2 regions of the Roseateles sp. PN1 genome follow, and region 2 is predicted to be linked to the other one. Evidence: riboswitches for the same ligand, from Rfam matches in the RefSeq annotation. Region 2 holds a riboswitch; the other holds the start of a gene.
The links. A riboswitch is a leader RNA that binds a small molecule or an ion and turns the genes downstream of it on or off. The one in region 2 is predicted to bind cyclic di-GMP.
Positions count from the first base shown of each region.

Region 1 (3,409 bases), on a different contig from region 2:
CTGAGACGGATGTCGTTGCAGAGTTACAAGCGAAGAATTCGTTTCTTGCTAACCTGGCGGTCTTCAGGACGCAAGACAAGATGATGGGCGCGCTACTGAACATCTTTGGTTGACGCGCCATGCTGCTACGGCCGGCGCTGCTCGCATTGATCGGTTTTTACGGAGTTGCGCGCGCCGCTGATCCGACGGTATCGCCCTCCGAGCAGCCGCTTCGGCCTTGCGACGTCCCGGTGCGCTTCTCAGCGGAGTACTTTGCTGACCCGGAAGTCGACACCTCGAAATCCACGGCGGAGATCACGAAGCTCGGCAATGCCTTTGGGGCCTCCGAAAGGGGCGTCCATCTGGGTCACGTCATCGTTCAGACGGAGATTTCCGTCGTGCCGCAGGCGACTTGCTCAGGCCTTCAAGTGATCTTGAAGTTTGTCAGGCCGGTCCTGCGTATCGCGAGCAATTTGCCTCCCGGCTCGTGTGCCGAGGCGCTGGTCCGCAGGCACGAGTGGACCCACGTCAAGATCTACCGCGAGATTGCGTACGAGTTTCGACATCTCCAATATCACGGCTTCGGGCCGCTGAGTTCGGCCTCTGTGATGCGGTTCGCGAAGCAGGAATGGAAGCGACTCGAGTACCGCCAAGTGCTCTTCGACAGTCCAGAGGAATACGCCAAGAGCCAAACGATGTGTGAGGGCGAGATTCCGAAGCTGCTGCGTGCCGCAGCGCCGGCGGTTTCCAAGGGCTAGGCTATTGGGGACCTGAGTTGCCGATGGAGCGGACTGGCCAACTCGCGACTGCCACAAATCGGCCAAGAACCGACCTCAAGGCTTGCAGTTCTTTGGGCTGGTTTTTCCATCTTCAAGGCGATATCGCTGAACAAAAGTAAGCGCGCCGGCCCCGCACCGCTAAATTGCTTTAGTTGAGGGAGCTTGTAGCGGTGAGGCTGCAGCATCGCCAAACTGTAGCGCTCGGGTTTTTGAAAGCCTGTCGCGCCCGCGGAGGCCTCAAGGTGCGCCAAGCGGCCAAGCCGTTAGGCCGAAAGCCGTGCATCAGAAAAACAAAATCGCGGCATTCGTCATGGATTGGGCATTGGCGACACAGCGAGCACAGGCACTAATTTTTGAATCGGCGCAGAATTCGTATCAAGTTGTTACCAGTGGTTCGAAAAGAGCTGCTCTTGGCAGCTGTTTCACCGAGGGCAAACCTGTCGAAAGACAGGGACGCAAAGCTTCCGGCCTAAAGCACGACAGTGCTATGGCAGCGGGGCCGCCGGCCTGACTGGGCTTTGCCCCAGGGCACAAATCGATCAACGAATGTGGTCGGATTGAGCAGGCTGTACAGCGTGGCCCTCGCCTCAAATCTTTTTGCGCGCGGCCACCATGACTCCTTACTTCCTCCCAAACCGTATCGGGTTCTTTCGTACACCGGCCGCTTGGGCCGCCAGTGCCCTGTCACTGACCCTGCTGGGTTGCGGCGGCGGTGCTGAGGAGGCACAAGCCCCGGCCAGTGCTAACGCGGTAGCGGCGGCCGAAGCCTCCGTGCTTGTGGAGGGTCGTGTGTTCAAACTCTGGGCGCCCGGCGAGGAGGCCACCGTGCTTGCCGAGCAGCGGCAGGCGGATCCGCAAGCGGATGGCAGCGAGGTCCGCCTGATCGTGCGGCTGAACCCGGCGGCGGTGATGGACAGCGGTCGTGCCTATATGCTGAGTGCCACGGCGGCGGGTGACGGCGGCGAGGGCGCTGAGGGGAGCGCGAGCGACGCAGAAGCCACCGCCGGCGCCCTGCATGCCAAGCAACTGGCCGCCAAGGCCTCGGCTGTTGCGACTGCGGTGGATGCCGTGGTGACACAGTCGGTCCTGGCGGTGTCGCCGAGGGCGCAGGTGCGCCAGCAGTTTTCGCATGCGGTGGAGAGTTTCGTGATCACCGTGCCTTGGGCGCAGGCCCATGAAGTGGCCACCGAATTGGCGCGCAACCCCAGCGTAGATGCGGTCGAGCCCGACCGCGTGTTTTCGACCGGCCAAGTGGCCGGCGTACGCACCCTGGACGCCCGTGCCTGGGGTGTTGACCGCATTGACCAGCGTGCACGTCTGTTTGACAACAGCTTTCGCCAAAGCCTGAGGGGCGATGGCGTCAACGCTTATGTGCTGGACACTGGTATCAACCCGCACAACGAGTTTGGCGCCCGCTTGGTGGCAGGCTTTTCAGCCATCAACGACGGCCGCGGCACTGGCGACTGCAATGGGCATGGCACCCATGTGGCCGGCACGGTGGGCGGGGCCACCTTGGGTGTGGCGCCCGGCGCGCGTTTGGTGCCGGTGCGGGTGATGGACTGCGGAGGTTCCAGCACTGGCAGCTCGGTGCTGGCGGGGCTGGACTGGGTAGCCGCGAACGGCAAACGCCCCGGCGTGGTGAATATGAGCTTGGGCGGTGGCGCCTCGACGACGCTGGACGCCGCCGTGCAGCGACTGGTAACGGCAGGATTCAGCGTGGTGGCGGCAGCCGGCAATAGCAATGTGGACGCCTGCACCCAGTCTCCCGCGCGAGCTGCAGGCTTGATCACGGTGGCGGCCAGCGACAAAGCCGATGTCAAAGCCAGCTTCTCGAACTGGGGCCAATGTGTCGCCATCTGGGCGCCCGGCACCGCCATCAGCTCGGCCGGCCACGCCTCGACCAGTGCGGTGGTCGCGATGAATGGCACCTCGATGGCCGCACCCCATGCGGCCGGCGCGGTCGCTTTGCTGCTGCAAGCCAGCCCGCAGATGGCGCCGGCCCAAGTGCGGGCGCAACTGCTGGCCCAGGCCAGCCTCAACGCCATCACGGGCGCTTCAGCCTCCACCACCCGCAGCCTGCTGTTCGCGGGCCAGGGCGCGGCTGTGACGCCCACCCCCGCACCTGCTCCTTCGCCAGCACCTACACCTGCGCCTGCGCCTGCACCGACGGTCAAGCCGGTGCTGCTGCAAAGCATCACGCTGACCAGCAGCGTCCCCTCGACGGGCAACTGGAAGGCCGACGCCGCCGTGAAGGTGGTCAACCAAGCGGGCGCGCCAGTGAGTGGCGCCAAGGTGCTGGCTCGCTTCTCGAATATGGCGGCTGAAGTCAGCTGCACCACGGCCGCCAACGGTCTGTGCAGCATCGCCAGCGGTGCCGCACCCTGGGCCAACCTGCCTGTGCTGGGCTTTGCCGTCACAGGCATCAGCGGCCCTCAACTGAGCTACACCGGTGGCGTAAAAAGCGCCCAAATAGTGCGGCCTGCTGCACCGGTGGCCTTGCTGACGGCACTGAGCGGCACCATGGCACGCAAGACCCCTACCGCGGCCGAATGGGTGCCGCAGTTCTTGGCCACGCTGAAAGACGCGCGTGGCGCTGCCGTGAGCGGTGCCACTGTCCAAGCCCTGCTGCAAGTCCATGTCGGCGCCCGCGT
Region 1 covers NZ_JBCARA010000020.1:42,929-46,337, forward strand. Annotated here, with positions in the region: gene AABB87_RS22210 (flagellar basal body protein) at 1-113, shown strand, start outside; gene AABB87_RS22215 (hypothetical protein) at 120-737, shown strand; cyclic di-GMP riboswitch class I at 1,179-1,265, shown strand; gene AABB87_RS22220 (S8 family peptidase) at 1,371-3,409, shown strand, end outside.
Region 1: it holds a riboswitch for cyclic di-GMP, as region 2 does, so the genes downstream of both, AABB87_RS22220 (S8 family peptidase) here and AABB87_RS02005 (hypothetical protein) in region 2, are expected to answer to the same signal.

Region 2 (3,409 bases):
CTATGCGGCCAACGCGAACTACCCGCCCTATAGCTGGACCAGCGATGGGGCCAGTTATCGCGGGGCCAGCAAGGACTTGCTGGAAATGCTGGTGCCGGCGGGCATCGCGCTCAAGCCCGTGGTCGTGCCCTGGGTGCGCACCCTGGCCATGGCTGAACGCGGCCAGATTGACTTGCTCTTGAGCCTTCGCGTGACGCCGGAGCGCGAGAAGTACCTCAATTTCTTCGCCGCACCGGCCTTCGCGAACAACATCGTGGTGTTCGTTTTGAAGGACAGCCCGCTCAAGACGGCGGACTGGGCCTTGATGAAAGGCTTTCGCGGCGGCGTCAGCCGGGGCGACTCTTTCGGCAATGGCTTTGACGAATACCTGAAGCAACACCTTTCCGTTGAAGAGGCCGTCAATATGGTCAACAACTTCAAGAAGTTGTCTTTGGGCCGCATCGACTATTTCGTCACCGGCGAGTATCTGGGCCGCGCGTACTTGTCGAATAGCCCGGACAAGGACTTGACCGGCATCGTGGCGCTGCAGCCCCCGATTAGCACGGGCAGCATTCATTTCGCCTTCAGCAAGGATTCGCCCTGCAACAGCTTGGCGGCGCCAATGAATGCCAAGCTGGCCGAACTCATCCGCCAGGGCGTGCCAGCGAAGCTGCTGAACGAGGCGCTCAAGCGCTTCGCCGCGGAACAGCAGTACCGCTGGCAGTAGAAGGGCGGGCGCAGCTCGCGGCTCTTCACGGCTGCGCCTCGCGAATCAACGCGCCGAGACCACCTCGTTGAACAACTGCGCCACATCGTCGCGGGTGGCGATTTCGAAACCGAGCTTGGCCTTGACCTGCACACGGCCATCCGGTGTCTGCTTGGCGGACCAGTCGCCGATGCCGAGCGCGCGTTCGAACACGACAAGCTGGCGATCGCTTGTGAGGTCGATGGCCTCGATCTTGCCGATGCCGTCCTGCATCACCACGGCCATCGGGCCGGTGGGCGTGCGGTACCAAGACACACGCCAGAAGTAGTGGCCCCGGTTGGGCGTGCCGCTCTGCGACCAGACCGATTCCACCGACTCCATGCGGTCGCAGATATTGACGAAGTTGTTCTTGCGATGGCACTGGCTGAGTATCTGAGCCTCTTTCTCGCCCAGCGAAATGCCGACCGGCCGCAGCTTGCTGGTAGCCAGCTCAAAGAGCGCGTAGTCGCTGTCGGACTTGGTCACGCCTGCGGCTGCGCCCAGCGCCTTGACGGCACTGAATAGACCGCCCAGAGAGGTGTTGGCCAAAACGCCGTCTTCCTGGGCCTTGGTGTCCTGGCGCTTTTCCAGCAGCACCCAGCCGGTGGCGGCGATGTCGCCGTTCTGCATGGCGGCCAGTGTGTGGGTTTCGGGCAGGGCGCTGCTGCTCAAGCCGCGGCCGGCGTCGTAGCGGAACAAGGCGTTGTCGCGCGCAACGATGAAGCCACGGCCGCTCAGCGTCAGGCGCGCGCCCGAGACACGTACCCCGGTCACCGTCTCGACGATCCACTGGCCGCCCTGCTTGCTCGCTGAGGCGATGACCACCGGCTGAGTCACGCCCTGGCGAGTCAGCTTGATTTGATATTGGTTCGGGCCCATTTCAATCGAATAGGCGATGTCGCCACTGGCGCCGTCCAGTGAGTATTGAATGATGCGGCCTTCGGGATCGAGTACACGCTGGCCATTGACCGCGAAGCCGTCACGGAAGCGGTCCATCGAGAACGGCCCCTGCACTGCGGGCCAGGCCGAAACACGGGATGCCAGATCCGCCTCGGACAGGCGTGGCTGTTGCTGCTGCAATTGCTGAGGGTTGAGGCCGGGCTGTGCGTTCAGCTGAGTCGACGCGCGCTGCTGCATCAGCAGCAGTTGTTGCAGCAACTGTTGCTGCTGGGGGTCGAGGCCTTGGCTGTGGGCCGTGCTCATGGCGATGCCTGCGACAAGGCTCAACAGGGCGGGCTTGAATTTGCTGATCATGAGGAACCCTCTCTCGAACTGGTGGTTTGTTTGTTTTTTGAGCTTGACGTCCTGCTCGGCTATGCGCCGCCTGCGTCAAATGCGAATTGATGGGTGAAGCGGTGAGTCACTGGCGTGCAGGAGGTGGGCGCTATGCGGCCAAGGGCAAGGCGCGCCTGCACCGGGCTGATGGGCGGTTCATGTGATAGCTGCAAATGGATTTCCCCCTCTTTCTGGCTGGCCCATCCCGGGCGCCTGAGCAGGGTGCAAGTGCCAAGCGATCTGCCGACGGGCGGGGGATTGCAGGGCTCTTCTCGGAGCAAGAGGCGTGAGAGCCTCTCGGTGCAACCCCGCTGTCGTTGCGGCTGAACCAGGTTCAGCCGCTGAAGACCGGAAGCTTTGCGACCCCGGCTTTCGCGCGGGTGTGCCAATCACGATTTGTTACGTGTTGTGAGTTGGAGCGTATCAAGCCGAGCTAACGTCGGCGATGAACTGACCGCGGCGCGCGTGAAGTAGTTCTCGGCGAAGGCCACGCCATGGCTTGGGCTTGCGGTGGGTCAGCAACAAGCCCTTGGGGCCAGGGACACCGATGTTTGGCGGCCTCTCCCGAGGCCTTGGCGGGGCTGGCGCCAGGTGTTTGCCCTGGGCGCCAGCCGGCACAACTCAATTCAGCTGAATTCGGTTCAGCTCAGCTTGCCTGTGCCTTCAGCGCCGCAATGCGTTCCTGATCCGCTTTGCGGTCGGCCGCCACTTTTTGCGCCATGGGGCGCTCGCCAACCAGCTTGGCATAGCTCTTCCAGTCCACGCCGGCGGCGGCCAGCATGTCTTCGCCCAGCACCAGCTTGCTGGCTTGTGCGACCAGGGGCAGGCTGACCCAGGCGGCGCAGTCGGCCATGCCAAAGCTGTCGCCACCCACATAGGGTGCGAACTTGGCCAGGCGCTTGAAGCCGGCGATGTTCTTGCTGAGTTGCTTGCGCACGCGGGCTTGCGTGCCTTCGCTGACCGTGCCACCGAAGAAGGCTTGCGCGTAAAGCTCGCGCGCCACCAGTTCCAGATGCAATTCAATGAAGCTAATCAGCTCGCGCTGCTTGGCGGCCTGAAACGGGTCGGCAGGCAGCAGGGCGGGCTGCGGGTAAGCGGCTTCTAGGTAGTCCAGAATCACCTGGCTCTCGCACAAAGCGCCTTGCGGCGTGCGGATGAAGGGCACCTTGCCCAGCGGCGAGCAGCTCAGCACGGCCTCGTCGTGCGAATGCGTCATCACCAGCTCTTCCTCGAAGGGAATGCCCTTCTCCAGCAAGACCAGCTTGACCTTGTTGTAGTAGTTGCTGAGCGAAAAGCCGCAGAGTTTGATCGTCATGATGAATGCGCCGCAAGGTGGAAAGCTCGCAGTCTACGGCGCGCTTGCGCGCCAGGCTGGCGCGCGGGTGACAAGCCTCTCGGGTTGCCGAAATT
Region 2 covers NZ_JBCARA010000001.1:512,956-516,364, forward strand. Annotated here, with positions in the region: gene AABB87_RS02000 (substrate-binding periplasmic protein) at 1-706, shown strand, start outside; gene AABB87_RS02005 (hypothetical protein) at 752-1,978, opposite strand; cyclic di-GMP riboswitch class I at 2,298-2,396, opposite strand; gene AABB87_RS02010 (glutathione S-transferase family protein) at 2,646-3,314, opposite strand.